3 regions of the Modestobacter sp. KNN46-3 genome follow, and region 1 is predicted to be linked to each of the others. Evidence: riboswitches for the same ligand, from Rfam matches in the RefSeq annotation. Region 1 holds a riboswitch; each other region holds the start of a gene.
What was found. A riboswitch is a leader RNA that binds a small molecule or an ion and turns the genes downstream of it on or off. The one in region 1 is predicted to bind thiamine pyrophosphate.
Positions count from the first base shown of each region.

Region 2: it holds a riboswitch for thiamine pyrophosphate, as region 1 does, so the genes downstream of both, G5C62_RS05815 (alcohol dehydrogenase catalytic domain-containing protein) here and thiM (hydroxyethylthiazole kinase) in region 1, are expected to answer to the same signal.
Region 3: it holds a riboswitch for thiamine pyrophosphate, as region 1 does, so the genes downstream of both, G5C62_RS08030 (cytosine permease) here and thiM (hydroxyethylthiazole kinase) in region 1, are expected to answer to the same signal.

Region 1 covers NZ_JAAKGN010000063.1:16,026-25,453, forward strand. The annotation lists gene G5C62_RS14480 (tetratricopeptide repeat protein) at 1-471, shown strand, start outside; gene thiD (bifunctional hydroxymethylpyrimidine kinase/phosphomethylpyrimidine kinase) at 487-1,305, opposite strand; gene thiE (thiamine phosphate synthase) at 1,302-1,967, opposite strand; gene thiM (hydroxyethylthiazole kinase) at 1,964-2,758, opposite strand; TPP riboswitch at 2,752-2,845, opposite strand; gene G5C62_RS14500 (HNH endonuclease signature motif containing protein) at 2,931-4,325, shown strand; gene G5C62_RS14505 (GNAT family N-acetyltransferase) at 4,346-4,792, shown strand; gene G5C62_RS14510 (DEAD/DEAH box helicase family protein) at 4,789-6,600, opposite strand; gene G5C62_RS14515 (alpha/beta fold hydrolase) at 6,692-7,534, shown strand; gene bluB (5,6-dimethylbenzimidazole synthase) at 7,531-9,258, shown strand; gene G5C62_RS14525 (PP2C family protein-serine/threonine phosphatase) at 9,255-9,428, opposite strand, start outside.
Region 2 covers NZ_JAAKGN010000014.1:23,686-33,113, reverse strand. The annotation lists gene G5C62_RS05825 (SDR family oxidoreductase) at 1-737, opposite strand, end outside; gene G5C62_RS05820 (hypothetical protein) at 896-1,120, shown strand; TPP riboswitch at 1,125-1,234, shown strand; gene G5C62_RS05815 (alcohol dehydrogenase catalytic domain-containing protein) at 1,225-2,235, shown strand; gene G5C62_RS05810 (MFS transporter) at 2,280-3,533, shown strand; gene G5C62_RS05805 (maleylpyruvate isomerase family mycothiol-dependent enzyme) at 3,547-4,239, opposite strand; gene G5C62_RS05800 (FAD-dependent oxidoreductase) at 4,428-6,089, shown strand; gene G5C62_RS05795 (ATP-binding protein) at 6,091-7,527, shown strand; gene G5C62_RS05790 (UBP-type zinc finger domain-containing protein) at 7,534-7,821, shown strand; gene larA (nickel-dependent lactate racemase) at 7,843-9,114, opposite strand; gene G5C62_RS05780 (PaaI family thioesterase) at 9,211-9,428, shown strand, end outside.
Region 3 covers NZ_JAAKGN010000024.1:22,270-31,697, forward strand. The annotation lists gene G5C62_RS08005 (thiamine phosphate synthase) at 1-487, opposite strand, end outside; gene G5C62_RS08010 (thiazole synthase) at 484-1,269, opposite strand; gene thiS (sulfur carrier protein ThiS) at 1,310-1,516, opposite strand; gene thiO (glycine oxidase ThiO) at 1,513-2,625, opposite strand; gene thiE (thiamine phosphate synthase) at 2,622-3,248, opposite strand; gene G5C62_RS08030 (cytosine permease) at 3,245-4,588, opposite strand; TPP riboswitch at 4,579-4,689, opposite strand; gene G5C62_RS08035 (TenA family transcriptional regulator) at 4,749-5,357, shown strand; gene G5C62_RS08040 (TenA family protein) at 5,354-5,983, shown strand; gene G5C62_RS08045 (ABC transporter ATP-binding protein) at 5,983-6,660, shown strand; gene G5C62_RS08050 (DUF6297 family protein) at 6,823-8,232, shown strand; gene fabG (3-oxoacyl-ACP reductase FabG) at 8,334-9,089, shown strand; gene G5C62_RS08060 (SDR family oxidoreductase) at 9,257-9,428, opposite strand, start outside.

The DNA of each region.
Region 1 (9,428 bases):
GCGGCCTGGCACTGGGCGCAGGTCGCTGCGGACGCCGGCAACCCGGTGGCCCGCGCCACCCTGGCCTGCTGGCGCTGGCAGGAGAGCCACGACCGGGCTCTGGAGCCGGAGCTGCGGGCGGGCGCCGACCACCACCAGCACGCCCGTACCGGCCTGGCCGACCTGCTGCGCAGCACCGGACGGGTCGAGGAGGCCCGGGCTGTCCTGGAGCGGGGCGCGGCCCGTGGTGAGGTCGCGACCTGGCTCCCGTTGGGCAACCTGTACCGCGACGAGCTGGACGACGCCGTCGCCGCCGAGGCCGCCTACCGGGCCGGGGTCGAGGGCGGTGACCTGCACGCCCACCACAACCTGGCAGTGCTGCTGCTGGAGACCGGCGACGTCGACTCCGCCGTCGAGCACTTCTCCATCGCCGCCGCCGGCGGCGACGAGCTGGCCGCCCGGGTGCTGCGCGAGGTCCTCGGCGACAGCTGAGTCAGCGGGTTCGGCTCACCAGCGGCCGGCGAAGTGGTGCACCGGCCCGTGCCCGGAGCCGACGCCGAGGGACTCCCCGGCCTCGAGCGCGGCCTGCAGGTAGTCCCGAGCCCCGTCGACCAGCGGCGCCCAGTCCAGGTCGTCCCCCGCGAGCCGTGCGCGGGCGGCCAGCGCCGCGAGCGCTGAGGACAGCGTGCAGCCGGTGCCGTGGGTTGACGTCGTCGCCACCCGCGGCCGCCGGGTCTCCAGCACCCCGGCCGCCGTCGCCAGCACGTCGACGCTCTCGTCCCCGCCCAGGTGCCCGCCCTTGAGCAGCACCGCCGCCGGCCCGAGCTCCAGCAGCGCGCGGGCCTGCGGGGCCAGCTCCTCGACCGTCGTCGCGGGTGCCACGTCCAGCAGGGCCGCGGCCTCGGGCACGTTCGGGGTGAGCAGGTCCGTGACCGGCAGCAGGTCGGTGCGGACGGCGTCCACTGCCTCCACCGAGATCAGCCGGTCACCGCTGGTCGCCACCATCACCGGATCGCAGACCACGGGACCGCCCGGGCGGTCGGCCAGCGCGGCGGCGACCGTCCGCACGACGTCGGCGGTGCCCAGCATGCCGAGCTTGGTGGCATGCACGGTCACGTCGTCCAGCAGGGTGGCCAGCTGCGCGCCGACGAAGTCGGCCGGCACCGGGTGCACCCCGGTCACCCCGCGGGTGTTCTGCGCGGTGAGTGCGGTGAGCACCGCGGTGCCGTAGACGCCGAGCGCGCTGAAGGTCTTCAGGTCGGCCTGGATGCCGGCGCCGCCGCTGGGATCGCTGCCGGCCACGGTCAGGGCCACTGCTGCGCTCATCGGGCCACCAGCTCCCCGGCCATCGCGGCGCGCAGTGTGCGGGCGGCCGCCGCCGGGTCGGCGGCGGCGCAGATGTCGGAGACCACGCAGATGCCGTCGACCCCGGTTCCGGCCACCGCGGCGGCCGTGGCGGCGGAGATGCCTCCGATGGCCACCGACAGCAGGCCCCCGGCGCGGGCGCGGGCGGCCAGTGCTCGGGTGCCGTCGAGCTCCAGGGCGGCACCGGCGTCCGGCTTGGTGGGGGTCGACCAGACCGGGCTGAGGCCGACCAGGTCGGCGGTGCCGGCCGGGAGGGCGAGCACGTCGTCCAGCTCGGCCGCGCTGCCGACGGAGACGCCGATCAGGACGTCGGGGCCCAGCAGCGTCCGGACGTCGGTGGCCGGCAGGTCGTCCTGGCCCACGTGCACGCCGTCGGCCCCGGTGAGCAGCGCGACGTCGACGGCGTCGTTGACGACCAGCCGCACGTGCGGGGTCGGCCGGAGCACCTCCTGCACCGCGCGGGTGAGGGCCAGCAGGTCGCGCCGGCCGGCGGTCTTGTCCCGCACCTGGACGGCGGTCACCCCACCGGAGACGGCGGCGGCGACCACCTCGGGCACCGACCGGGGCGCGCAGAGCAGCGTGTCGGTGACCAGGTAGAGCCGCGGGTCGAAGCCGGCCCTCATGCGCTGCGGACGTCGGCGCGGGCGAGTGCGTCGCCGTCGACCGCGTCCAGCGCGTCCAGCCACAGCGCGGCGAACGTGCCCGGCCCGGCGGCGAGCCCGGCGGCGGCCTCGGCGGCCAGCGCCACGTGCGCGTGGGCGGCGACCACGGCGGTGAGCGGGTCACCGGTGGTGGCGGCGTAGGCGGCGACGATGCCGCCGAGCGCGCAGCCGGCGCCGGTGGTGCGGGTGAGCAGCGGCGACCCGCCGCCCACCCGGACGACCCGTTCCCCGTCGGTGACGACGTCGACCGGGCCGCTGACCGCGACGACGCCGCCGGTCCGGCGGGCCAGCTCCTGCGCCGTCTCCAGCGCGGCCTCCGGGGAGTCGGTGCTCTCCACGCCGCGGCCGCCCTTGCCGGCGCCGGCCAGGGCCAGCACCTCCGAGGCGTTGCCCCGGACGACGGTCGGGCGCAGCTCGACCAGGTCGGCGGCGAGCTCGGTGCGGAAGGTGAGCCCGCCGACGGCCACCGGGTCCAGCACCCACGGGGTGCCCACCTCGCCGGCGGTGCGGGCGGCGAGCCGCATCGCCTCGGCGGTGCGCTGCTGCACCGTGCCCACGTTGACCAGCACCGCGGAGGCGACGGCGGCGAACTCGCCGGCCTCGGCCGGGTCGTCGACCATGGCCGGTGCAGCGCCGATCGCCAGCAGCGCGTTGGCGGTGATCGTCTGCACGACCGTGTTGGTCAGGCAGTGCACCAGGGGTGCGGAGTCGCGCAGCGCCGTGCCGGCGGCGCGCAGATCGATGGCGTCCATCGCCGTGACATCCCTTCGCCAGTACCAACTGGAGCAGGTTCGACGGGTGTGCTCTCAGTCCCCGGTGGGACACCCCGTGTCAGCTCCCGACGCTAACACCGCTCCCGGCGGCCCTTCCACCGACGGGTCGCTGAGCTGCGGTTCTGTCGTACCCGGGTGCCAGCGTCGCGGCATGGGTGCAGTCGTGGCGGTGCAGGACGTGTCTGGGTTCGACGTGACGGAGCTCGACCTGACGGGTCAGCGGTCGGTCGAGGAGCTGGCCCGGGAGATCCGGTCGGGGGCGGTGCGGCTGGCAGCGGCGACCGCTGCCTGGCTGCGGCTGGTCGCGGAGTTCGACGCCCGCGAGGGCTGGGGCGAGGTCGGCGTGCAGAGCTGTGCGCACTGGCTGGCCTGGCAGTGCGGGATGAGCCCGGGTGCCGCGCGGGAGCACGTGCGGGTCGCCCGGGCGCTGGGCTCGCTGCCGGTGACGGCGGAGGCGTTCGCCGCGGGGCGGTTGTCGTACTCCAAGGTGCGGGCGATCAGCCGGGTGGCAGACGCCGGCACCGAGGTCGAGCTGGTCGAGCTGGCGCGGCACGCCACGGCGTCCCAGGTGGAGCGGGTGGTGCGCGCCTGGCGCCGGTCGGACGCCGTCGACGAGGAGCTGGTCGCGGAGAAGCGGTCCTTCCAGTGGCACTGGGACGCCGACGGGATGCTCGTGCTGCAGGTCCGGATGGACGGCGAGGCCGGCGCGGCGCTGCTGGCGTCGGTCGAGTCGCTGGCCGAGCGCGACGCCCGCCGGGAACGCGCCGCCACGACCCGGGCCGCTGCCGCCGCCGACTGCCCGGCGGACCCTGAGACGTTCCCGCGGGAACGGATGAGCGCGCGTCGCTGCCGGGCGCTGGCCCAGCTGGCCGAGGTCGCCGCCGACACCGGGCGACGGGCGGGCGACCCGCCGCGCCGGGAGGTGGTGGTGCACGTGGACGCCGACGTCCTGGCCGACGACGCCGCCGCGGGGCGGGCGCACCTGGAGGGCGGCCCGGCGCTCACCCCGGCGCAGGTGCGGCGGATGGCCTGCGAGGCGGCGCTGACGGTGATCGTCGAGCGGAACGGTCAGCCGCTCGCGCTCGGACGGCGCCGGCGGCTGGCCACCGTGACGCAGCGGCGGGCGCTGCTGGCCCGGGACGGCGGCTGTGCCCGACCGGGCTGCACCGAGACCCGGATCGAGCGGCTGCACGCCCACCACCTGACACCGTGGCGGTTGGGTGGTCGCACCGACGTGTCGGCGATGGTGCTGCTCTGCGACGTCGACCACGGCCTGGTGCACGACGAGGACCTGGCGCTGGACCGCCGGGGGCGGGAGCTCGTGGCCCACGACCGCGCCGGGCAGCGGGTCTGGGGTCCGGCCGACCCGGCCTTCGCCGTCGGTCTGCCCGCGAGGGAGGCCACGTCGCCGCGGCCGCTGCTGACCCTGGTGCCGGACGCCGCACTGCCGGGCGCCTGGCCGGCCGGTGGGGAGCGGATGGACCTCGGGCACGTCGTCTGGGCGCTGCTGGCCCACCGCGAGCACCTGCGGCGGGCGGCGTCCTGACCGCTTGCGACGATGCACCGGTGACCGATGCACCCGCCCTGCGCGAGGCGGCCTTCGCCGAGCTGACCCCGGCCGAGCTCTACGGGATCCTGCGGCTCCGGGTCGACGTCTTCGTCGTGGAGCAGGCCTGCCCGTACCCGGAGCTGGACGGCCGGGATGCCGAGCCGACCACCGTGCACCTCTGGCACGAGGCGGACGACGGCACGGTGCTGTCCACGATCCGGGTGCTGAGCAACGGCGAGGACCGCGCGATCGGCCGGGTCGCGACGGCGAAGGGCGCCCGGGGTCGGGGCCTGTCGGCCCAGCTCGTCGCTCGCGGCATCGAGCTGTGCGAGGGCCGCACCATCGACATCGGCGCCCAGGCGTACCTGGAGTCCTGGTACGAGCGGTTCGGGTTCCGTCGCTCGGGGCCGGACTACGTCGAGGACGGCATCCCGCACCTGCCGATGCGGCTCGCTCCCCGCTAGTCGGCTCCGGTCAGCGAGGTCGTGGGCAGCCAGTCCGCGTCGAGCAGCTCGGCGATCTGCTGCAGCCCGGCGGTGTCGCCGCCGGCGGTCGAGCCGGTGACGGCCAGCCGCTCGACCATCACCCGGGCTACGTCCTCCTCCACGGTGTCCTGCGCGAACGCGACCCGCCACGGCGAGACCTGGTGGTCGCGGTGCGTGCGGCCGGTGACCTGGCGGGCGGCGATGCCGGAGAACCGCGGCTGGTGGAACAGCCCGACCCGCGGCGTGGTCGACGCGGTGTGGCCGCCGGGCAACACCTCGCCGGCGTGCAGGCTGATCGAGGCGGTCACGGTGAACACGCAGACCGGTGCCTCGCCGGTCTGGAAGCGCAGCCGCTCGGCCTCGACGTCGAAGCGGTCCCGGCCGTAGATCGAGGCCACCGCCACCCCGCCGTCCAGCAAGGACTCCCGGATCGGGTCGGCGGCGGTCTCGACGAACTCCACCGACACCGCGACCTGCCGGTCGGCCTCGACCTGGGCCTTCACCCAGTCGACCGTGGCCTGCGCGCGGATCAGCCCGGCCTTCTGCCGGAACCGCAGCAGCGCGGCGCGGCCGCGGGCGGTCTCCCGCTTCCGGCGGGCCAGCTGCATCTCCGCGCGGAACTCCGACCACTCCGCCTCGTACTGCGCGCGCTCGGCCGGGGTCAGCTCGACCGGGGTGCCGGTGACCGACACCGGCCCCCACGGAGCGGGGCGGTGCAGCGTGGCGGGCGGGTCGGTGTCGGCCAGCCAGCTGCGCAGCCGGGTCAGGTCGGCCCGCCGCTCCTCGGCGTCCTCGGTCCAGCTCCAGCCGTACCGGGCACGTTCCACGTGGAACCCGTGCGCCGCGAGCCGGCTGGGCAGGTCGTTCCAGTCCTTCAGTGGCTCGCCGTGCACCGCGGCGAAGTGCGGCGCGAGGTAGGGCAGCTCCAGCGGGGTGTGCGCCGGGGTGGCGGTGGCCAGCAGGACGTAGGGGGCGTCCTTGACCCGGCCGGCGCCGGACACCGACCGCCAGTGCTTCCACCGCTGCGTGGTGGTGTGCCGGACCATGTGCGCCTCGTCGGCGACCACGACGTCGAACCTCTGCCCGGTGGCCTTCGTCAGCCCGGCGACCTTGCCCAGCCGGTCCCAGGTGGTCACGCACCAGCGCAGGCCCTGCCCCTCAGCTGCGGTGCCCCCGAAGGCCGCGATCGAGCGGGCCCAGTGCGGCACCGTGATGGCGGCCGGCCGGTCGGCGACCACGAGCACGGTGCGCACCGGCCGCTGCTGGTCCGCACGCCGCGCGGCGATCTGCTGGACCGCGAGGACGGCGGTGCCGGTCTTGCCCACGCCCGGGTCGTCGCCGAGCAGGAACATCCGCCCGCCCGCGGCCTCGTGCGCGGCGATGACCGCCGCACCGGTGACCTGCTCCGGCCGCGGGGACATGGGGCGGCCGGTCGGCACCGGGCGGGGCTCGGCGTTCAGCTCGTCCTCGAGGAACCGCTCCAGGCTGTACGGCGGCGGGTCGTAGGGCGCCAGCGCCGCGGGCAGGGTTGCGCCCACGTACACGTGCGCGGACAGGCCGGCGTGCCAGCTGGCCCCCGGTGCCGGGGCGCGGAACGGGACGGCGAGCACCCAGACCCGCTCCCCCGGCCCGGCGACCGGCAGCTCGCTCCCGGCCTTCTGTGCGGTCTTCGGGGCAGCCTTCCGGGGGGCAGCCTTCTTCGCGGCTGCCTTCCGCGGCGCCGCCGTCCGGGTGGTCGTCGTGGTGCTGCGGGTCGAGCTGGTGGAGCGCCGTCGGCGTCCGGGCACGGGTGTTCTCCTGGGGGTCGACGACCGGTCCGCCCGACGCTACGGGCGCCCACCGACAGCCAGGCGCAGCGACATGTGCTGCGATCAGCGCATGACCGAGGACATCCGCCTGTCGGCCCGCACGCTCGGCGACACCGGGCCCCGTGTGGTCTTCGTGCACGGCCTGTTCGGCCAGGGCCGCAACTGGACGACGATCGCCAAGGCGCTGGCCGCCGACGGGCACCGGGTCACCCTGCTCGACCTCCCCAACCACGGGCACTCCCCGTGGACCGACCGGGTCGACTACGTCGACATGGCCGAGTTCGTCGCCGCCGAGCTGGCCCAGCTGGGCGAGCCGGTGACGCTGGTCGGGCACTCGATGGGCGGCAAGGTGGCGATGCAGCTGGCGCTGCGCCGTCCCCAGCTGCTGCGCGCCCTCGTCGTCGTCGACATCGCGCCGACCGACTACCCCGAGTCCGGCGGCCGGACCGAGGACCCCGACGAGGAGGCCTCCCCGTTCGCCGCGTTCATCACCGCGATGCAGGGCATGGACCTCGACCGGCTGGAGACCCGGGAGGACGCCGACGAGGCGCTGCGCGCCGCCGTCCCCAGCACGATGGTGCGGTCGTTCCTGCTGCAGAGCCTGGTCCGGGACGGCGTCGGGGAGGGCGACGGCTGGCGCTGGCGGCTGAACCTGGAGACCCTGGCCCGCGACCTGGGCGAGCTGCGCCGGTTCCCCGACCCACCGCCGGGGGCCAGCTACGAAGGGCCGGTCCTCTGGATCGCCGGGGCGAACTCCACCTACGTCCTCGACAGCGACCGGCCGCGGATGGACGAGCTGTTCCCGACGACCCGGCTGGTGCGGGTGAAGAAGGCCGGGCACTGGGTGCACTCCGAGCAGCCCGAGGTCTTCCTGGAGACGGTCCGCCGGTTCCTCGCGCAGGTCGAGGGATGACGTACCCGCGGCCGGTGCCGCTGATCGGCGACGGCACCGCGGCCACCGAGCGCGCCGCGGACCCCGCCGGCTGGGCGCTGCCGGACGCCGACCGGGCCGGGCTGTACCGCACGGTCGAGGCCCGCCGCGACGTCCGGCGCTACCGCCCGGACCCGGTGCCCGACGAGGTGCTCACCCGGGTGCTCACGGCCGCGCACCAGGCGCCGTCGGTGGGGCACAGCCAGCCGTGGCGCTTCGTCGTCGTCCGGGACGCCGGCATCCGGGACACCGCCGCCGTCCTCACCGACCGCGAGCGGCTGCGCCAGGCCGCCCAGCTCGACCCCGACGCCGCCGCCCGGCTGCTGGACCTGCAGCTGGCCGGTGTGCGGGAGGCGCCGCTGGGCGTCGTCGTCTGCTGCGACCGGCGGGCGCCCGCGGCCGGCGTGCTGGGCCGGGCGACCTTCCCCGACGCCGACCTGTGGAGCTGCGCCACCGCCGTCCAGAACCTGTGGCTGGCCGCCCGGGCGGAGGGCCTGGGCGTCGGCTGGGTGACGCTGTTCCGCCCCGAGGAGCTCGCCGCGCTGCTCGGCCTGCCCGACGGGGTGGTCACGCTGGGCTGGCTGTGCCTGGGCTGGCCCGACGAGCGCCCGCCGGCGCCGGGTCTGGAGCGGGCCGCCTGGTCGCGCCGGCAGCCGCTCTCCGACGTCGTCCTGGCCGACCGGTGGCCGGCGGAGGAGGCCGCGCCCGCACCACCGCCGTCCCGGCTGCGCAGCCCGGTGCCCGAGCAGGTCGTCGGCGCCCGGGACGACGCCGACCGGCTGCTCACCCCGCCGGGGTCGCTCGGCGTGCTGGACGGCGCGGTCGCCCGGGCGGTGGCGCTGGGCCGGGGAGGTCTGACCGGCGGTGTGCTGGTGCTCGCCGCCGCCGACCATCCGGTCACCGCGCACCGCGTCTCGGCCTACCCGGCCTCGGCCACCCGGGACGTCGTCACCGCCGCGATCGCCGGGGTGGCGATGGGGGCGACCGCCGCCCGGTCGGCGGGGCTGGACCTGGTCGTGGTGGACGCCGGGGTCACCGGCCCGCCGCTGCCCGGTGCGGTCGTGGCCCGGCCGTCGGGAGCCCGCGGGGACCTGGTGACCGGGCCGGCGATGACCGCGGCGGACGCCGCTGCGCTGCTGGCGGCCGGCCGGGCACTGGGCGTCGAGCACGGCCGGGCAGGGCTGGTGGCCCTCGGTGAGGTGGGCGTCGGCAACACCACGGTCGCCGCCGCCCTGGCCGCCGCGCTGTTGCACGTGGAACCAGCCGTGGTGGCCGGGCTCGGGTCCGGCGCGGACGCGGCCATGGTCGAGCGCAAGCGGGACGTCGTCGCGGCGGCGCTGACCCGGGCTGGCACCGACCTGGACCCGCTGACGGCGCTGGTCGAGCTGGGCGGACCCGAGCTCGCCGTGCTCGCCGGGGTGGTGCTGGGGGCGGCGGAGGCCGGGGCGGTCGTCGTCCTCGACGGGTTCGCCACCGCGGTCGCGGCGCTGGTCGCCGTGCTGCTGGAGCCCGCGGCGCAGTCGGCGCTGGTGGCCGGGCAGCGCAGCCGGGAGCGCGGCAGCGACGCCGTCCTGCAGGCCCTCGGCTGCGAGCCGCTGCTGGACCTGCGGCTGCGCGCCGGCGAGGGCGTCGGGGCGGTGCTCGCCGCCGGCCTGCTCCTGCAGGGGCTGCGGATGCGCCGGGAGACCGCCCGGGTCGACTCCTAGCCCGGCGCGGCGCCGACCCGGATGGCGATGAGGGCGACGTCGTCGTCGGCCCCGGCGGCGGGCAGCAGCGTCCCGACCACCCGGTCGCAGAGCTCGTCCAGCCCCAGGGCGGCGGCGTCGGTGAGCGCCTCGACCAGGCGCTCCAGACCCTGGTCGAGGTCCCGGGCGCC
Region 2 (9,428 bases), on a different contig from region 1:
TCGGGGAGCACCTTGTTGGCCGCGCCCTGCACCTTGGTCCTCAGCGAGGCGGCGAGCACCTTCTCCTCCCCGGCCATCAGCGCCTCGAAGCCCTGCGCGGCGACCTCCGCCGGGTCGTCCTTGGGGCCCTGGCCGATGGCGGTGTCCTCCAGGTCGGCCCGGGCGAAGAACTCGGTGTCCGTGGGGCCGGGCATCAGCGCGGTGATCGTGACGGCGGAGTCCTTGAGCTCCTGCTGCACGGCCTCGGTCAGCGACTGGACGAAGGACTTCGAGGCGTTGTAGACCGGCTGGTACGCGCCGGGCATGGTCGCCGCGATCGAGGAGGTCACCAGCACCCGGCCCGCGTTGCGACCGGTCATCTGCACGAGGACCAGCTTCAGCAGCGCGGCGGTGGAGACCACGTTGAGCTGCATGACCTCCAGGTCGTCGGCCCAGTCGGTGTCGACGAACGCACCGCCACGGCCGACACCGGCGTTGAGCGCGGCGGCGTCCAGCGGGCGGCCGAGGCCCTGCACCCGGGTCCACAGCTGTTCGATCCCGCCGGGGGTGCGCAGGTCGGCCTGGACGGCGGTCACCTCGGCGCCCTCGGCGCGCAGCTTCGCGGCCGCCGTGTCGATCGTCGGGTCCTCGGCGTCGATCACCAGGTCGAAGCCGTGCTGGGCGAACTGCTTGGCGAGCTCGAACCCGATCCCGCTGGAGGCGCCGGTGACGAGGGCGAGGGGCTTGGTGTCGGTCATGCACCTCGCCCTACCCGCCCCCCGGGCCGGGTGCACCCACCGCGACCTCCTTTCCGGCCGCGGGGGCTGGTGGCCGCACCCGGGGTCAGGGGGTGCGGCCGGACCGACCCTCGCACCCCCTGCTGACGGTTTCCTGTGCGTCGGCTCAGACTCGGCCCATGACCGAGGACGCAGGGCCGGCCGGGGACGCCGGCGTGATCTGTTCGGCGAAGGGCTGCCGGGAGCCGGCGACCGTCGTCCTGGTGTGGAACAACCCGAAGGTGCACACCCCCGACCGGGAGAAGACCTGGACGGCGTGCGAGGCGCACCGCGAGCAGCTCTCCCACCACCTGGCGATCCGGTCGTTCCTGCGCCGGGTCGAGCCGGTCGCCCCGCTGCGGTAGCTTCAGCGGCGCACACGGGAGCCCGGGCGCGGGCTGAGAAGGCGGACGACCACCGCCGACCGTCCACACCTGATCCGGTTCATGCCGGCGGAGGGAGCTGCTCGATGCTCGCTGCCCGTTTCCACGCACCTGGCCGACCCCTGGCCCTGGACGACGTCCCGGTGCCCGAACCCGCCCCCGACGAGGTGCGGGTGCGGGTGCGCGCGGCCGGGGTCTGCGGCACCGAACTGCACTTCACCGACGGCCTGTACGCGCCGTCCCGGACGCCGATGACGCTGGGCCACGAGGCCGCGGGCACGGTCGACGCGGTCGGGTCGGCCGTCACCGGCTGGGCCGAGGGCGACCGGGTCGCCGTCTACTACTACCTCTTCTGCGGCAGCTGCCGCTGGTGCCTGCGCGGTCGGCAGAACCTGTGCCTCACCCCGCGCGGGGTGCTGGCCTTCGCCGCGGACGGCGCCTTCGCCGAGCAGCTGGTGGTGCCGGCGCACTGCCTGGTCCGGCTGCCCGACGAACTGCCGTTCGAGGCTGCCGCACCGCTGTGCTGCGCGGGCACGACCGCGGTGCACGCGCTCACCGAGGCCGCGGTCGAGCCCGGTGACGTGGTCGTCGTGCTCGGCGCGGGCGGGGTCGGGCTGGCCGCGGTGCAGGAGGCCCGACGACGCGGCGGCGTGGTCGTGGCCGTCAGCCGGGACGACGCCCGCCGGTCGGCTGCCCGGTCCGCCGGAGCGGTGGCCGCGGTCTCCCCCGCCGAACTCGCCGGCACCGTGGCCCGGCTGTCCGGCGGGCAGGGCGCCGACGTCGTCGTGGAGCTCGCCGGGGTGACGGCGACCCTCGAGCTGGCGACGGCGGTGCTCGGTCGCCGCGGGCGGCTGGTGCTGGTCGGGTACAGCGCCGACGCACTGACGGTGAGCCCGCTGGGGATGGTGGTCGCCGAGCAGCGGGTCATCGCCAGCGTGGGCAACACGCTGGCCGAGCTGGAGCAGGCGGTGGCGCTGGCCGCGGCCGGGCAGCTGGCGCCGCCGGTGGCGGGCACGCTGCCGCTGACCCAGGTGAACGAGGCGCTGGACCGGCTGCGCAGGGGGGACGTCGCAGGGCGGCTCGTGCTCACCCCCTGACGCCCCGCAGCGGTGTCCCGGGCCGCGTGTGAGGATCGGCGCTCGTGCGACATCGCAGCAAGGACGCCCCCCTCCCCCGCGAGGTCGGCGTCCTGGCGATCGTCGCCTTCGTCGTCGCCCTCGGCTTCGGCATCGTCGCCCCGGCGATCCCGCTGTTCGTCCGCGACTACGGGGTCGGCACCACCGCCGTCGGGTTCGCCGTCAGCGCGTTCGCCTTCTTCCGGTTCGTCTCCGCCTTCGCCGGGGGCTCCCTCGTCGAGCGGATCGGCGAGCGCGCCGTGCTCGCCGCCGGGCTGGCGATCGTCGCGGTCGCCACCGCCGCGGCCGCCCTGGCCGGCAACTTCCCGCTCTTCGTCGCCCTGCGCGCGGCCGGCGGGATCGGCAGCGCGATGTTCACCGTGGCCGCCCTCTCGCTGCTGCTGCGCACGGCACCGGCGGCCCAGCGCGGCCGGGCTGCGGCCACCTACCAGGGCGGTTTCATCCTCGGCGGCATCGCCGGCCCGGCGGCCGGCGGGTTCCTCGCCGAGGTCTCCCCGCGGCTGCCGTTCTTCGTCTACGGCGGCTTCCTGCTGGTCGCGGGGGTGGTCGCGCTGGTCCTGCTGCGCCCGGCCGCGCTGCCCCCGGTCGCGGGAGCCGCGGCCGACCCGGACCCCGCGGCTGACCAGGTGCGCGGCGGTGGCCCCTCGGCCGTGGCCGTGCCCCCCGCGGGCGCCGATGGTGGCGGGCTGCGCGCGGCGCTGCGGTCCCGGGCCTACGTCGCGGCGCTGGTGGCCAACCTGGGCGTGGGCTGGGTGCTGTTCGGCGTCCGCAACTCCCTCGTGCCGCTGTACGTGACCGAGGAGCTGGGCAAGACGGTGGCCTGGGCCGGCGCCGGCCTGCTCGCGGGGTCGGTGGCGCAGGCGGTCGGGCTGCTGCGCGCCGGGCGGCTGGCGGACAGCTGGGGTCGCCGTCCCTCGCTGCTGCTCGGTTCGGCACTGTCCACGGCGGCGATCGCCGTCCTGGTGCTGCCGCCGACCACCGCGGCGTTCCTGCTCTCGATGGCCACCTTCGGGCTGGGCGCCTCGCTGCTGGCCAGCGTGCCGGCCGCGGTGGTCGGTGACGTCAGCCCGGCCCGGGGCGGCCGGGTGGTGGCGGTCTTCCAGATGGTCGCCGACCTGGGCGCGGTGGCCGGGCCGCTGGTCGCCGGCTGGCTCACCGACGCCTTCTCCTACCAGGTCGCCTTCGCGGTCAGCGCCGCCGTGCTGGGCGCGGCGCTGCTCGCTGCGCTGGCGATGCCGCGGGACCGCCCCGCCGGCTGAGTCGGCAGGCCGGTCAGAGCCAGGGGGCCAGCGTCGGCAGCGGACCGTCGGCCTCCAGCTCCTCCCCCGCGCTGCGGCCGGTGACCCACGCCGCGACCGCCGGCAGCGGACCGGCGACGGCCAGGGCGCCGGTGCCCCACTCCCGGTCACCGGCGAACAGCGCGACGTCGGGCACGGAGTCGCGGCGGTCCCACATCCGGAAGACGTCGTCGACGAGCGCGGCCAGGACGTCGTCCGGGAGGTCGGTGAAGCCGACGCCCTCGTCCAGGTCGACCGCGTGCACCCACACCTCCCGGCAGCGCATCCAGGGCACCTCCGCGGCCGGCACCTGGCGCCCCTGCGCGGTCCGCACCTGGGCTGCCCACGCCTCCTCGGGCAGGCCGCGGACCGCGGCGGCCAGCCGACCGGTCGCGGCCACCACGGCAGCGCGCAGCTCGGCGGCCGGCAGCTGTGCCGCCTCGTAGATCTGGGCGTCCCGCGCCTCCATCGAGGCGTACATCGGCGTCTCCACCCCGGTGCGCGCCCAGGTCAGCAGGTTCACCAGCGCGTCGGCGTTGGCCGCCAGGTGCGCCAGGAGGTGCCGCCGCGACCAGCCGGTCAGCAGGGACGGCGCGTCGAGATCCTCGTCGGTCAGCCGGCCCAGCGCCGTCCCGAGGAGTCGTTCACCGTCCTCCCACCAGCCGAGCGTCTCGACCGGCGCGGTCATCGACGGGTTCCGGGCTCGTGCGCGGGCGCGGTCATGACGTCACCCTGCCGCGCCGCGGGCCGACGTGCCAGAGCTGGCCCGCGGCCGATCGGGACTACCGCCGTTCACCTGCACCCGGTTGGATGGAGATGCCATCGGGGGCCTGCCCACCGGGGCGGTCCACCTCGACGGCCCCGACCGGAGGTGCCGTGCCCGCGCGACCTGTCCTGCTCACCGTCGACGACGACCGCGCGGTCAGCCGCGCCGTCGCCCGCGACCTGCGCCGCCACTACGGCGACCGCTACCGGATCGTCCGCGCCGAGAGCGGCCGCGACGCGCTCGCCGTGCTGCGTGAGCTGACCGCGCGCGGCGAGGCCACCGCTCTGCTCCTCGCCGACCACCGGATGCCCGGGATGACCGGCGTGGAGTTCCTGGAGCAGGCGATGGACCTGGCGCCGACGGCCAAGCGGGTGCTGCTCACCGCCTACGCCGACACCGACGCGGCGATCCGGGCGATCAACGACGTCGACCTGGACCACTACCTGCTCAAGCCCTGGGACCCGCCGGAGAAGCTGCTCTACCCGGTGCTCGACGAGCTGCTCGAGGCCTGGTCGCGCACCGCCCGGGCGCCGTTCGAGGGCATCACGCTGCTGGGCCACCAGTGGTCGGCGGAGACCCAGCAGCTCAAGGAGTTCCTGGCCCGCAACCAGGTGCCCTACCGGCACCTCCAGGGCGAGGACGCCGCCGGCATCCGCACCGCCGCCGACCTGGCGGACGACGCGACGCTGCCGGCCCTGCTCTTCCCCGAGGGAACCGTGCTCCGCCGGCCCACCCTCCAGCAGGTCGCCCAGCAGGTCGGGCTGGCCACGACCGCCGGCAGCCCGTTCTACGACGTCGTGGTGGTGGGCGGCGGACCGGCCGGGCTGGGCGCGGCCGTGTACGCGGCCAGCGAGGGGCTGCGCACCCTGCTCGTCGAGCGCACCGCCACCGGCGGCCAGGCCGGCCAGAGCAGCCGGATCGAGAACTACCTCGGGTTCCCGCTCGGGGTGTCGGGCAGCGAGCTCGCCCAGCGGGCCCGCGACCAGGCCGTGCGGTTCGGCGTCGAACTGCTCACCGCCGCCGAGGTCGTGGAGATCGCACCCAAGGGCGATGGCCGGGCACTGCTCTTCGCCGACGGCAGCCAGGTCGCCGCGCACGCCGTCGTGCTGGCCACGGGCGTCTCCTGGCGGCTGCTGCCGGCCGACGGCGCCGCCGACCTCACCGGCCGCGGTGTCTACTACGGCGCCGTCGCGCACGAGGCCGCCGACTGCGCCGGCGAGGAGGTCTTCGTCGTCGGCGCGGCCAACTCCGCCGGCCAGGCCGCGCTGCACTTCGCCCGCTTCGCCAGCAAGGTGGTGGTGCTCTGCCGGGGCACCGACATCCGGCAGAGCATGTCCGAGTACCTGGTCGCCCGGATCGAGGCCGACCCGCTGATCGAGGTGCGCACCTGCACCCAGGTGCGGGCCGTGGAGGGCGCCGACCACCTCGAGCGACTGGTGCTCGCCGACTCCCGCACCGGTGCCACCGAGGTCGTCCCGGCGTCCCGGCTGTTCGTGTTCATCGGCGCCTCGCCGCCCACCGAGTGGCTGGGCGAGGCGTTCCTGCGCGACGACCGCGGCTTCCTGCGCACCGGGCCGGCGCTGCTGGACGAGGCGGGCCGCCCGCCGCGGGATTGGCCGCTGACCCGGGCGCCGTACCACCTGGAGTGCTCCGTGCCCGGCGTGTTCGTGGCCGGCGACGTCCGCGCCGAGTCGGTGAAGCGGGTCGCCTCCGCCGTCGGCGAGGGCGCGATGGCCGTCACGCTCGTGCACCGCTACCTGGAGGCGAACTGAGATGACCGCGAGCCATGGGCCCTCCTCGGGGGTCGACCTCGCCGAGGTGCGCAGCCTGTTCCTGTTCGCCGAGCTGGAGGACGCCGACCAGCGCTGGGTGGCCGAGCACAGCGACGTGCGGGTGTACGACGCCGACGTCGTCGTCTTCGCCGAGGGACAGCCCTCCGACGCGCTGTACGTGCTGCTGGAGGGTGGGCTGCTGCTGTCCAAGCACACCGACGGCGAGGACGTCGTCCTCAACGACACGACGCACCGCGGCGCCTACGCCGGCGCGGTCCGCGCGTTCACCCAGAGCCGCGACCCGAACTTCCAGACCACGCTGCGGACCACCCGGCCCAGCCGCTTCCTGCGGTTGCCGGCCGAGGACTTCGCCGCGCTGGTGCACCGGCTGTGCCCGATGGCGGTGCACCTGCTCGACGGCCTGTACGAGGGCATCCGGATGACCGAGTCGACGATGCGCCAGCGCGAGCACCTGGTGCAGCTGGGGACGCTGTCGGCCAACCTCGCCCACGAGCTGAACAACCCGGCAGCGGCCGCGGTGCGAGCCACCGAGCAGCTGCGCTCCCGGGTCGCCGGCATGCGCCGGAAGCTCGGCCTGCTGTCGGAGGCCGGGCTCTCCCCCGAGCTGGTCGGCCGGCTGATCAAGACGCAGGAGATGTCCGTCGAGCGGGCGCTCAAGCCGCACGCCGATCTGACCGCGCTCCAGGAGAGCGACCTCGAGGACGCGATCGCCGACCGGCTGGAGGAGATCGGCGTCGAGCAGGCGCTGGAGCTCGCACCGGTGTTCGCCGGCTCCGGCATGGACGCGCAGTGGGTGGACGACGTCGTGGAGCAGGTCGACTCCGGGCTGGAGTGGGACGCCGCGTTCGGCTGGCTGCGCTACACCCTGGAGACCGAGGCGCTGATGGACGAGATCGAGGAGGCCACCACCCGGATCTCCTCCCTCGTCGGCGCGGTGAAGCAGTACTCGCACCTGGACCAGGCCCGGCACTCCGACGTCGACGTCAAGCCCGGGCTGGAGAGCACGCTGGTGATGCTGGCCCGCAAGCTCACCGGCATCGAGGTGCACCGCGACTACGCCGCCGACCTGCCCCCGGTGCCCGGCTACCCGGCCGAGCTGAACCAGGTCTGGACCAACCTGATCGACAACGCCGCCGACGCGATGGACGGGTCCGGGGTGCTGACCCTGCGCACCCGGGCCGACCAGCACGCGGTGTTCGTGGAGGTCACCGACGACGGCCCGGGGGTGCCGGAGGCGGTGCGCCAGGACCTGTTCGAGCCGTTCGTGACCACCAAGCGGGCCGGCGACGGGAGCGGGCTGGGCCTGGACAACGCGAGGCGGATCATCGAGCGGCGGCACGGCGGGTCGCTGACGTACACGACCGGTCCGGAGGGGACGACGTTCTGCGTCCGGCTGCCGCTGAGCCGGACGCACTGACCGGCCATGTCCTGGCGGGTGGACGGGGAGGCCGTCTGTCGGCATGCCGAGGGGCTGCCGGCCGCACCCGGCCCGGCCGAGGCGTGCGCGGACTGCCTCCGGGACGGCGGGCAGTGGGTGCACCTGCGGCGTTGCCTGAACTGTGACCACGTGGCCTGCTGCGACTCCTCACCGCACCGGCACGCCACCGCGCACGCGACCGCGACCGGGCACCCGGTGGTCGCCTCCGCCGAGCCGCGCGAGCACTGGGCCTGGTGCTATCCCGACCAGGCCCTCCTCCTCCCCCAGCGCTGACACCGGGCCGGGGGCGGACCGTCAGCCCTTCACATAGGGGATCGTCTGCGGGCCCTCCGGGAGCGCGCAGACCCGCGCGCCGGGGCCGGCCGCAGCGACCGCCTCGGCGACGGTGGCCGCGATGTCGGTCGTCTGCGCCAGGTGCGCCTCGGCCAGCTGGGCGTCGGTGAGGTGGTCGGTGTGCATCACGACCCGGTGGGCGGACTGGATGCGGGCCTGGATCTGCACCTGCCACTGGTCGGGCACGGTCTGCTCCCGCGCGGAGATCAGCTCCAGCAGTGCCTCCGGTGACGCGGCCGAGGTGAGCACCTCGCGGTAGGAACCGTGGTCGGGGAAGCCGTCCTCGCAGGCGGCGGCGCAGACGATCAGCCCGTCGGGCCGGGTGACCTGCGCGGCCGCCGACATGCCCTTCACCGACTGGTAGAGGTTCTGGTCCAGCGGGAAGCCCGAGCCGGTGGTGACGACGACGTCGAACGGCGCGTCCACCGGTGCCATCGCCACCTCGCGGGCCCGCTCGATCGCCACCGCGTGCATCTCCAGCGTGTCCCCGCCGAACGCGGCGATGACCTCCTGCCGGGTGTTGAGCACGACGTCGAAGGAGTACGTCACGTCGGTGCCCGCGGTGATCGCCCGGACGTCGTCGTGCACCGGGTTGCCCTGGGTGACGCCCCACGTCGCCCGCGGGTCGCCGATCCGCTTCGCGTCGTGCAGCACGAGCACCGTGTCCAGCGCGGCCAGGCCCGGGGCGACCATCTTCGGCCCACCGGAGAAGCCGGCGAAGAAGTGCGGCTCGACGAAACCGGTGGTGATCCGGACGTCGGCGTCCACCCACTGCTCGTTGAGCCAGACCGGCACCCCGTCGCCGAAGGTGCCCATCCAGCGGTGCGTGTCGCTCGCCCGGGAGTCGTGGTTGACGATCCGGACGGTGTCCACGACCTCGTCGCCGAACATCGCCCGCAGCTCGGCCTCGGTGTTGGCCCGGTGGGTGCCGGTGGCGACCAGGACGACGACGTCCTCCAGGCGCGCGATGCCGTCGAGCTCCTCGAGCACCGCCGGGATCATCAGGTGCCGGGGCTGGGCGCGGGTGCCGTCGCAGGCCGAGATCGCCACCGTCTGACCCGGCCGCACCCGCTCCCGCAGCGGCAAGCCGCTCACCGGCTCGCGCAACGCCCGGCGCAGCTCGGCGGCGACGTCCGGGGCGGCCGGGTGCTGCACGGGGGTGATCACCGCCGCGTCGTCCGGGAGCTCGACGGGGAGCCCTCCGCGCCCGTAGGCGAGCGTCACCTGCTGCACGTCGTCCTCCTGGAGCCGGGTGCCCCATCAGACCACCAGACCGCGCATCCCACCGGGCGACCGTGTGCCGTCGACCGCCCCGGGTAGCTGCGGTGGATGAGCGACACGAGCTTCGTGGAGACCCTGGGCGTGTACGGCCGGACGGCGGACGGCGGGGAGGCGCACCTCCGGCTGGACGTCACCGACCAGCACCTGAACGAGGCGGGCACGCTGCACGGTGGGGTGCTGGCCACCCTCGTCGACACCGCCATGGGCCACGCCGTGCGCAGCCGCTCCGGTGAGGACGACGTCCCGGCCACCAGCCAGCTGACCGT
Region 3 (9,428 bases), on a different contig from region 1:
GGCAGCCGGGGACGTCGTCCGGGCCGATGCCGCCCAGTGCGAAGACGGGCGGACCGTGCGGGACCAGCTCGGCCAGGCCCGGGAGCCCGAGGGCCGGGCCGTGGCCGGGCTTGGAGGTGGTCAGGAAGACCGGGGACAGGAAGGCGTGGTCCACGCCCTCGGCCCGGGCCCGGGTCAGTTCGGCGGCGGAGTGGCAGGAGCGGCCCAGCCAGCCGGGCCGCGGCGCCGGCAGCGGGTCGGCCGCCGACAGGTGGACGGCGGTGCGCCCCGCACTGCCGGCGGCCCCCGCCCACACCAGGACGCCGCCCACCGGGTCCAGCAGGGCCTGCAGTTGCCCGGCGAGCCGCGACCGCTCGGCGAGGGGCAGGTCCTTCTCCCGCAGCACCACCGCCCGGGCCCCGGCGTCGACGGCGGCGGCCACGGTGGCGGTCAGGCTGCCCCGGCACTGCGTGCGGTCGGTGAGCACGAGCAGCCGCGGCAGGCTCACAGCTCCGGCAGCCCCTGCATCGACGTCGATGCCTCGGCGAGCCAGCGCCGCGGGATCCGGCCCGCGCCCCGGGCCAGCCGGCCGCCCTCGACGGCCTGCCGCATGGCCAGCGCCATCTGCACCGGCTCCCGGGCCCGGGTCACCGCCGACGCCAGCAGCACCGCGTCGCAGCCCAGCTCCATCGCCAGCGCGGCGTCCGAGGCGGTGCCGATGCCGGCGTCCAGCACCACCGGCACGCTGACCTCCTCCCGGAGCAGGGCGATGTTGTAGGGGTTGCGGATGCCCAGACCGCTGCCGATCGGTGAGCCCAGCGGCATGACGGCGGCGCAGCCGACGTCGGCCAGCCGCCGGCCGAGGATCGGGTCGTCGGTGGTGTAGGCGAGCACGGTGAAGCCGTCGGCGACCAGTTGCTCGGCGGCGTCCATCAGCTCGACGGCGTCGGGCAGCAGCGTGCGGTCGTCGCCGATGACCTCCAGCTTGATCCAGTCGGTTTCGAACGCCTCCCGGGAGAGCTGGGCGGTCAGCACCGCCTCCCGGGCGGTCTGGCAGCCGGCCGTGTTGGGCAGCAGCCGCACCCCGCAGCGGCTGAGCACCTCGAGCATCGCGCTCCCCGCGGCCGCCTCCACCCGGCGCAGCGCCACGGTCACCAGCTGGGTGCCCGAGGCGCGCACCACCCGCTCCAGCACCTCCAGGCTGGGCAGGCCACCGGTGCCCAGGATCAGCCGGGAGGTGAACGTCTCCCCGCCCAGGCTGAAGGGGTCGGTGGCCTCCTCCTGCTCCAGCGCGGGGACCAGCTCCTCGGTCAGTTCACCGTCGTTCACTTCAGCCTCCTGCGGTGGGGGCGAGCACCTCGAGGCGGTCGCCGGGGAAGAGCTCGGTCGTGGTCCAGCTGCTGCGCGGGACGACGTCGCCGTTGCGGGCGACCGCGACCCGGTCGTGCCCGCTGGTGCGGTCGGCGACGAGCGCGGCGACGGTCGTGCCGTCGGCCAGCTCGACCGGGTCGCCGTTGACGGTCAACGAGATGGTCATCGGTGGGGGAACCTCTCGACGGTGAACGGTGCGGCGAGCTCGGGCAGCTCGCCGGTGGCCAGCAGCTCGGCGACGACGTCACCGGTCACCGGGGTGAGCAGGACGCCGTTGCGGTGGTGGCCGGTGGCCAGCACCAGCCCGGGCAGCGTGCTGGACCCCAGCAATGGGGCGTTGTCGTCGGTGCCCGGCCGCCAGCGGGCGAGGGTCTCGACCAGTTCCAGCTCGGTCACCCCGGGCACCACCTCGATCGCGTCGTGCAGCAGGTCGTGCACCCCGCCGGCGGTGACGGTGGCGTCGAAGCCACGGTCCTCGGTGGTGGCCCCCACGATCAACCCGTCCTCGCCGTAGGGCACCAGGTAGACGTGCCGGCTGCGGACGAGCGCGCGCACCGTGCCGGTGAGCAGCCCCGCCGCCCCGGCCATCCGCAGGATCTGCCCCTTGACCGGCCGGATCGGCAGCGGCGGCACCCCGGGGAGCGTGTTGCTGTGCGCACCCAGGGCCAGGACGACGGTGCCGGCGGCCAGCTCCTCGCCGCCGGCCAGCTGCAGCCCGGTGGCCCGCCCGCCGGTGACCTGCACACCGGCCACCCGGTCGGGCACGAGACGCACCCCGGCGGCCTCGGCGGCTGCGGTCAGCGCTCGGTGCAGCGCCCGGCCGTCGACCGAGTGGTCGCCCTCGACGGCCAGCCCACCGCGCAGGCGGGGGGTGAGCGCGGGCTCCCGGCGGCGGGTGTCCCGCGGGGTCAGCCGCTCGACGGCCAGCCCCAGCTCCTGCTGGTAGCCGTGCAGCGCGTCCAGCGCCCGCACGTCGTCGGCGTCGAAGCCGACCACCAGGGTGCCGACGGTGCGCAGCCCGACCGGCAGCCCGCTGGCCGCCTCGACCTCGGCGGCGAACGCCGGGTAGCGCTGCAGGGAGGCCAGGCACAGCCGCAGGAGCGCCTCCTCCCCGTAGGCGGCCTCGGTGACCGGCGCGAGCATCCCGGCGGCGGCCGCCGAGGCGCCGGCGCCGGGGGCGTCGTCGACGACGGCGACCGACAGGCCGCGCTGCGCCGCCCGCCAGGCCACCGACAGCCCGATCAGCCCACCGCCGGCCACCGCCACGTCGATCACCGGGCGTCCGCCAGTGCCCGCAGCAGCTCCGCCGTCGCGGCTCCCGGGTCAGCGGCGGCGGTGACCGCACCGACCACCGCGACCCCGGTCGCGCCAGCGGCCAGCAGCTCGCCGACCCGCGCCGCGGTGACCCCGCCGATGGCGATCACCGGCACCGGCACCGCGGCGGCCACGGCGCCGACCCCGGCGACCCCGATCGGGTCGGGGAGCCCCGTCTTGGTGGTGGTGGCGAAGGCCGGGCCGACGCCCAGGTAGTCCGCCCCCTCGGCCACCAGCTGCCGGGCCAGCTCCGGGTCGCGCGCCGTGCCGCCGAGGAGGTGCCCCGGCCCGGCGACCCGCCGGGCGGCGGCGAGCGGGAGGTCGCCGGCGCCGAGGTGTGTCCCGTCGGCGCCGACGGCGAGGGCGACGTCCACCCGGTCGTTGACCAGGCACGTCGTGCCCGCGGACCGGCAGAGCTCGACCACGGCCCGGGCGAAGTCGTGCAGCACCCGGTCGCTGCAGCCCTTCGCCCGCACCTGCACCACCGGCGCACCGGCGGCCACCGCGGCGGCGATCGCGGCCAGCGCGGCCGGTCCGCCGTCGGCGTCGGTGAGCACGTGCAGCTGGCCCAGCGGGGAGGTCATGCCCGTTGCCGCCCGCGGCGGGCGCCGAGCAGCGCGATCACCGCGGTGAGGGACGCCGCCACGGCCAGGCTGATCAGCGAGGCCGACCAGCCGTTGGCCGGGTCGATGCCCAGGTCGGCCTGCCGCGCGGTCCACCAGGTGGTCCAGCCGGCGCCGACGCCGGAGAAGAAGGTCGGCAGGGTCAGCTGGTAGGCGACGAACCCGGCCAGCCACGGCAGCAGGTACACCAGCCGGGCCGGGGCGGTGTCCGAGGTGTCCCACCGGCCGGGGGCGCTCAGCGCGTAGGCGACCAGGAAGACGCCGATCAGCGGCACGAAAACCGCGCCGATCAGGAAGAGGAACGGCTCGTAGGCGACGATGTCGAAGCTCAGCGCGAGCAGGGTGGCGGTGGCACCGACGCCCAGCGCGAGCAGCCGGCGGTCCAGCCGGGCCACCACGTTCTGCGCCGACACGGCCGTGGAGTAGACGTTCGCGAACGCCTCGTCGAGTTCCACCGTGATGAGCACCAGCACCGCCAACGCCCCCAGCGGCACGGCCAGCAGCGCGTCGATGACGTCCAGCCCGGAGCTGCCGTAGGCCGCCAGCGCCAGCACACCGAGGGTGAACATCGCGACGGTGGCCAGGCCGTAGCCCAGGGCGGCGCTGGTGCCGGCGACCCGGCCGCTGCGCACGTGCCGGGTGTAGTCGGCGGCGAGCGGGAACCAGGAGATCGGCAGGGCGATCACGATGTCGGTCGCCGTCCAGAACGACGCGGCGCCGCCGCCGTCCAGGGCCGCCCGCGGCTCGGACAGCACCTCGACGAACAGGTAGGCGATCGCGGCCAGCGCCGCCCACACCGCGTACCGGGACAGCACCCGGACCACACCCAATGGCCGCAGCGCCATCGCGGTGGCCAGCACGCCGGCGACCAGCACGAACGGCCAGCGTGGCGCGTCCAGCACCCGGGACGCCGCCTCGGCGATGATCACGATCTCGAAGGTGGCCCAGCCGATGCACTGCACCAGGTTCAGCGCGGTCGGCAGGTAGGAGGCCCGCCGGCCGAGGAGGCCGCGCAGCAGCACCATCCCCGGCACCCCCTCGCGGGCACCGGCGGCGGCGGCCAGCCCCAGCAGCGAGGCGCCGATCACCGCGCCGACGACGATCGCGCCGAGCGTGACCGACAGCGGCTGCCCGGGCAGGACGACGTAGACGGCGGCCACCGGCAGCAGCAGGCTGATGCCCAGGTTGCCCCACAGGCCCGCGGACTCGCGGAAGCCCAGCGTGCGGGCCGGCGGCTCGGTCAGGGTCAGTGGTGCGTCCCCGTGGGACGCGCTGGTGTGGACGGTTCCGGACGTGCTCAACACGGGCTCCCTACGCCGGCATTACCCGGTCAGGTTCCAGCGGTCGGCGGCGCGTCAGCCGCCCTCTCAGCCCGGTCCTCCGAGCTCCCGCACATGGCTCGACGCCATGACGGGGCCACCATAACCACCGTGTGCAACGCCACCTCGTAGAGTCCGCGCCGTGCCGGTCGCCGAGCTGCTGCAACGCCATCCCGAGATCTGGCGCGGGGCCACCGCGCACCCGTTCCTGACCGCGGTGCGTGACGGGTCGCTGCCCGCCGGCGCCTTCGACACCTGGCTGGTGCAGGACGCGCGCTTCGTCGCCGACCTGCTGCGCTTCCAGGCCCGGCTGCTGGCCCGCGCACCGCGGCCCGCGCAGGCGGTGCTGGCCGGGGGCCTGGTCGCGCTGGTCGAGGAGCTGGCCTGGTTCGAGGAGCAGGCGGCCGACCGCGGCCTGGTCCTCACCGCCCCCGCGCTGCCCGCCACCACGGCCTACGCCGAGCTGCTGCAGCGGCTGGACGCCGCCGAGGTGCCGGTCGCGCTGACGGCGCTGTGGACCATCGAGCGCACGTACCTCGACGCCTGGACCACCGCGCTGCCCGGGGCCCCGGCCTACCGCGAGTTCGTCGAGCACTGGACCGTGCCGGGCTTCGCCGGTTACGTCGCCGGCCTCGAGGCGGCGGCCGACGCGGTCGGCGGGGGCAGGGACGCGGTCTTCCTCGACGTCGTCGCCGCCGAGGTGGCCTTCTGGGACATGGCAGTCGGGGACGCGTCGGTGCAGTCGGCATGAGCCTCGCCGCCGGGCTCCGGGCCGAGAACGCCGACCTCGCCGCCGTCGCGCTGGCGCACCCGTTCGTGCAGGGCATCGCCGACGGGACCCTGCCGAGCGAGCGGTTCGCCGGCTATGTCGCCCAGGACGCGTTCTTCCTCGAGTCCTTCGCCCGCGCCTACGCGCTCGGCGCCGCGTACAGCCCCGACCGGGCGGCCCTGGACGTCTTCGCCGATCTGCTCGCCGGCGTCCGCGAGGAGCTGCGGCTGCACGAGGGCTACGCGGCGCGCTGGGGCATCGACCTGACCCTGGTCGAGCCGCTGCCGGCCACGCTGGCCTACACCGAGTTCCTGCTCGCCACGGCGGCCCTGGGCGGGGCAGGGCTGACCTGTGCGGCGATGACGCCGTGCATGCGGCTGTACGCCCACCTCGGGCAGTCGCTGGCCGGCCGGCCCGCCACCCCGTACACCGAGTGGGTCACCACCTACGCCGACCCGGCCTTCGAGGAGCTGGCGGCGACGCTGGAAGGGCTGCTGGACGACACGGCGGCCGACACCCCCGCGGTGCGGCGCGCCTACCGCCGGGCCATGGAGCTGGAGATCGGCTTCTTCGACGCCGCGTGGCGCGGTGGTGCGGAGCCCGGCTGATGGCCCTGCTGGCCGCCGAGCAGCTGTCGGTCGGCTACGGCGACGAGCCGGTGTGCGCCCCGGTGACGGTGTCGGTCGTGCCCGGGACGGCGATCGCGCTGGTCGGCCCGAACGGCGCGGGCAAGTCCACCGTGCTGCAGACGATGGTCGGCCTGCTCCCGCCGCTGACCGGGACGGTGCGTTTCGCCGACGGCCCGGTCGACGAGCGGGACGCCGGCTTCCGCCGGGCGGTCGCCGGGGTGCTGGACGACGACGCGTTCTTCCCGTCGCTGACCGGTGCGGAGCACCTGCTGCTCACCGCCCGCGCCCACGGGGTCATCGACGCCGAGGAGGTCGTCGAGGCGGAGCTGGCCGCCTTCGGGCTGACCGACCGGGCCGGCGCGCTGCCCTCGGCGCTCTCCTCCGGTCAGCGCCGGCGGCTGGCGCTGGCCGGGGCGCTGGTGCGACCGGCCGACCTGCTGGTGCTCGACGAGCCGGAACGCCGACTGGACACCGCGATGCGCCGGGCGCTGGCCGACCGGCTCGCGGCACTGGTGGACGCCGGCGGCGCGGTGCTGTTCGCCAGCCACGACCCGACGTTCATCGGCACCCTCGCCGACCACGCCCTGGTGATCGGTGAGGACGAGTGCCCGGTGGTCGCGCCGGAGCACGCCGTCGCGGCGTTGCAGGAGGGCTGAGCCACGGCGGCGACGACCCCGCTGCAGGCGCGGCCGGCGGAGGAGTGGAGCGGCACCGCCGTCCGCCGGTACACCCGCCGGGCGACGGCCTCCCGGGCCGACACCAGCTGGCTGACCCGGGTCGGGGACACCCTGTCCGGCCTCACCTCCGCCGGGGTCTTCGTGGCGCTCTGCGGGGGCGCCGTCTCCAGCCTCCGGGAGCAGATCGCCGCCCGCCCGGCTGCCGATGCGGCGGTGCTCCCCGGTTCGCTGACCGCGGCGGCGGTCGCGCTGTCCCTGGCGGCCGGGCTGACCGCGCTCTTCGCCCGGCTGGGACCGGTCAGCGCCACGCCGGCGGCCGTGGTGTGGTGGCTGCCCCTGCCCGCGGGTCGCCGCGGACTGCTCCGCGGCGAGCTGCGCCGGGCGGTCGGCCTGGCGGTGGCGGCGGCGCTGGCCGTCGGCGTCCCGGTGGTGCTGGCCTGGAACCGGACACCGGCCGGCGTCCTCGCCGGGCTGGCGGCCGGTGCACTGCTGGCGGTGACCGCCGTCGCGGTGCTCGTCGTCCGGCAGGCCGGTGGTGGCGGCCGCTGGGTGCCCGCGGTCGCCGGGTCGATGACCGCGCTGGCCCTGGTCGGCCCCGCCGTCGCCGGGTGCGTGGTCGCCGGGCTGGGGGTGGCCCTGCCGGACGTCGCGGGTCGGGACTGGTCGCTGCCGGCGCCGGTGGCGGTGGGGCTGCTCGGTGCGCTGCTGGGGGCAGTCGTCCTCTGCCTGGCCCTGGCCGACCGCCGGCTGGCCGACCTGCCCGCCGGTGCGCTCCGTGCCTCGGGGGAGACCGCGCAGTACGCCACCGCGTCGGTCTTCTCGCTGGACACCCGGGAGCTCGGCCGGGCGCTGGGGACGACGGTGCGCCGGCCCCGGCGCCCGCTGGCCTGGCGCTGGGTGCGGCGCCCCTGGCAGGCGGTCGTCGCCGGCGACCTGGCGGTGCTGGCCCGGTCCCCGTGGCGCTGGGGGCAGCTGGCGGTCGGGGCGGCGCTGCCGGTGCTGGCCGCGCGCACCGAGGGGCTGGCCGAGCTCCCGGCGTTGGTGGCGGTGACCGTCGTCCTCGGCTGGTGGACCGCCGCCACGTCGCTGGGTGAGCCGAGCCGGCGGGCGTCCGCGGCGCCGGCCGCCGACCGCGGGCTGCCGCTGGGCGGCGCAGCGGTCGTCTGGGCCCGGGCCGTCGTGCCGGCCGCGGTGCTCGTGGGGGTCTGCGGCGTCTCGGCGCTGCTCGTCGGCCAGGGCGCCGGCGCGCCGGTGGCGTGGCTGGCGCTGGGCGCGGTCACCGCACCGGCGTGGGCGGGAGCGGCCGTGCGCGCCGGCTACCGCCCGGACCTGGACTGGTCCGGGCCGGTGCTCGCCTCGCCGATGGGCGCGGTGCCGGTCGGGGTGAGCAGCACGCTGGTGCGCGGGCCGGACGTCGGGCTGCTGGGCACCGCGCCGGTCGCCCTGGCGCTGCTGCTCGGCACCGCTCCCTGGTGGCTGGTCGGCGCCGGGCTGCTGTGGTCGCTGGCCCTGGGCGCGCTCGCCGTGGGGACGGCCCGGCCCCCGGACTGACCCGGCCGGGTGCGGGCGCCCTGCGTGCCTGGTGCTAAGCAGTGGGGCAGGACGGCGGGCCGGACGACTGGGCCCGCCGACGAACTCGACGAGGAGATGCAGTGGCTCAGCAGCGGACGGCGATCATCACAGGAGCGGCGCGCGGGATCGGCGCGGCCATCGCACGGCGGTTCGCCCAGGACGGGATGGCCGTCGCCGTGCTCGACCTGGACGAGGCGGCCTGCGCGGGCACGGTCGAGGAGATCCAGAAGGCCGGTGGCGAGGCGCTCGCGGTGGGCGCGAACGTCGCCGAGGAGGAGTCGGTCGAGGCCGCCGTGGAGCGGATCGCCGCCGAGCTCGGGGCGCCGACCGTGCTGGTGAACAACGCCGGCATCACCCGCGACAACCTGCTGTTCAAGATGACCGTCGCCGACTGGGACGCCGTCATGGGCGTGCACCTGCGGGGCGCCTTCCTGATGAGCAAGGCCGCGCAGAAGCACATGGTCGAGGCCGAGTACGGCCGGATCGTGAACCTCTCCAGCGTCTCGGCGCTGGGCAACCGCGGTCAGGCCAACTACTCCGCGGCCAAGGCGGGCATGCAGGGCTTCACCAAGACCCTCGCCATCGAGCTCGGCCGGTACAACGTGACCGCCAACGCGATCGCCCCCGGCTTCATCGAGACCGAGATGACCGCGCAGACGGCCGAGCGGGTGGGCGTGCCGTTCGAGCAGTTCAAGGAGATGGCCGCCAAGCAGATCCCGGTCGCCCGGGTCGGCCAGCCCGAGGACATCGCGCACACCGCCTCGTTCCTGTGCAGCGAGGGCGCGGGCTTCGTCTCCGGTCAGGTCATCTACGTCGCCGGCGGCCCCCGCGCCTGACGGCCCTCCCCACGCTGCAGCCCCCGGGCGCGGCCGGGTCCCCGCACGATCAGGTCACCTGGTCGTGCGGGGACCTACCTGGCGGCAGACCGTGAGGTAGGTGCCCGCGGGACCAGGTCACCTGGTCGTCGCGGGGCGCCACGTGGCGGCTGCGCCCGCCTTGCCGGTCACCCCGCGCGGCGGGTTTGGCCGCCGTGCACGCCGCGGCGGGCGAGCTCGGCGGTCAGCCCGGTCCACACCCGCACCGGCAGCAGCCGGGCCAGCTTCATCGCGACCATCATCGGCACCGGGAAGACGACCTCGGCCTTGTCCCGGGCGATGCCGTCGGCGATCGTGCGG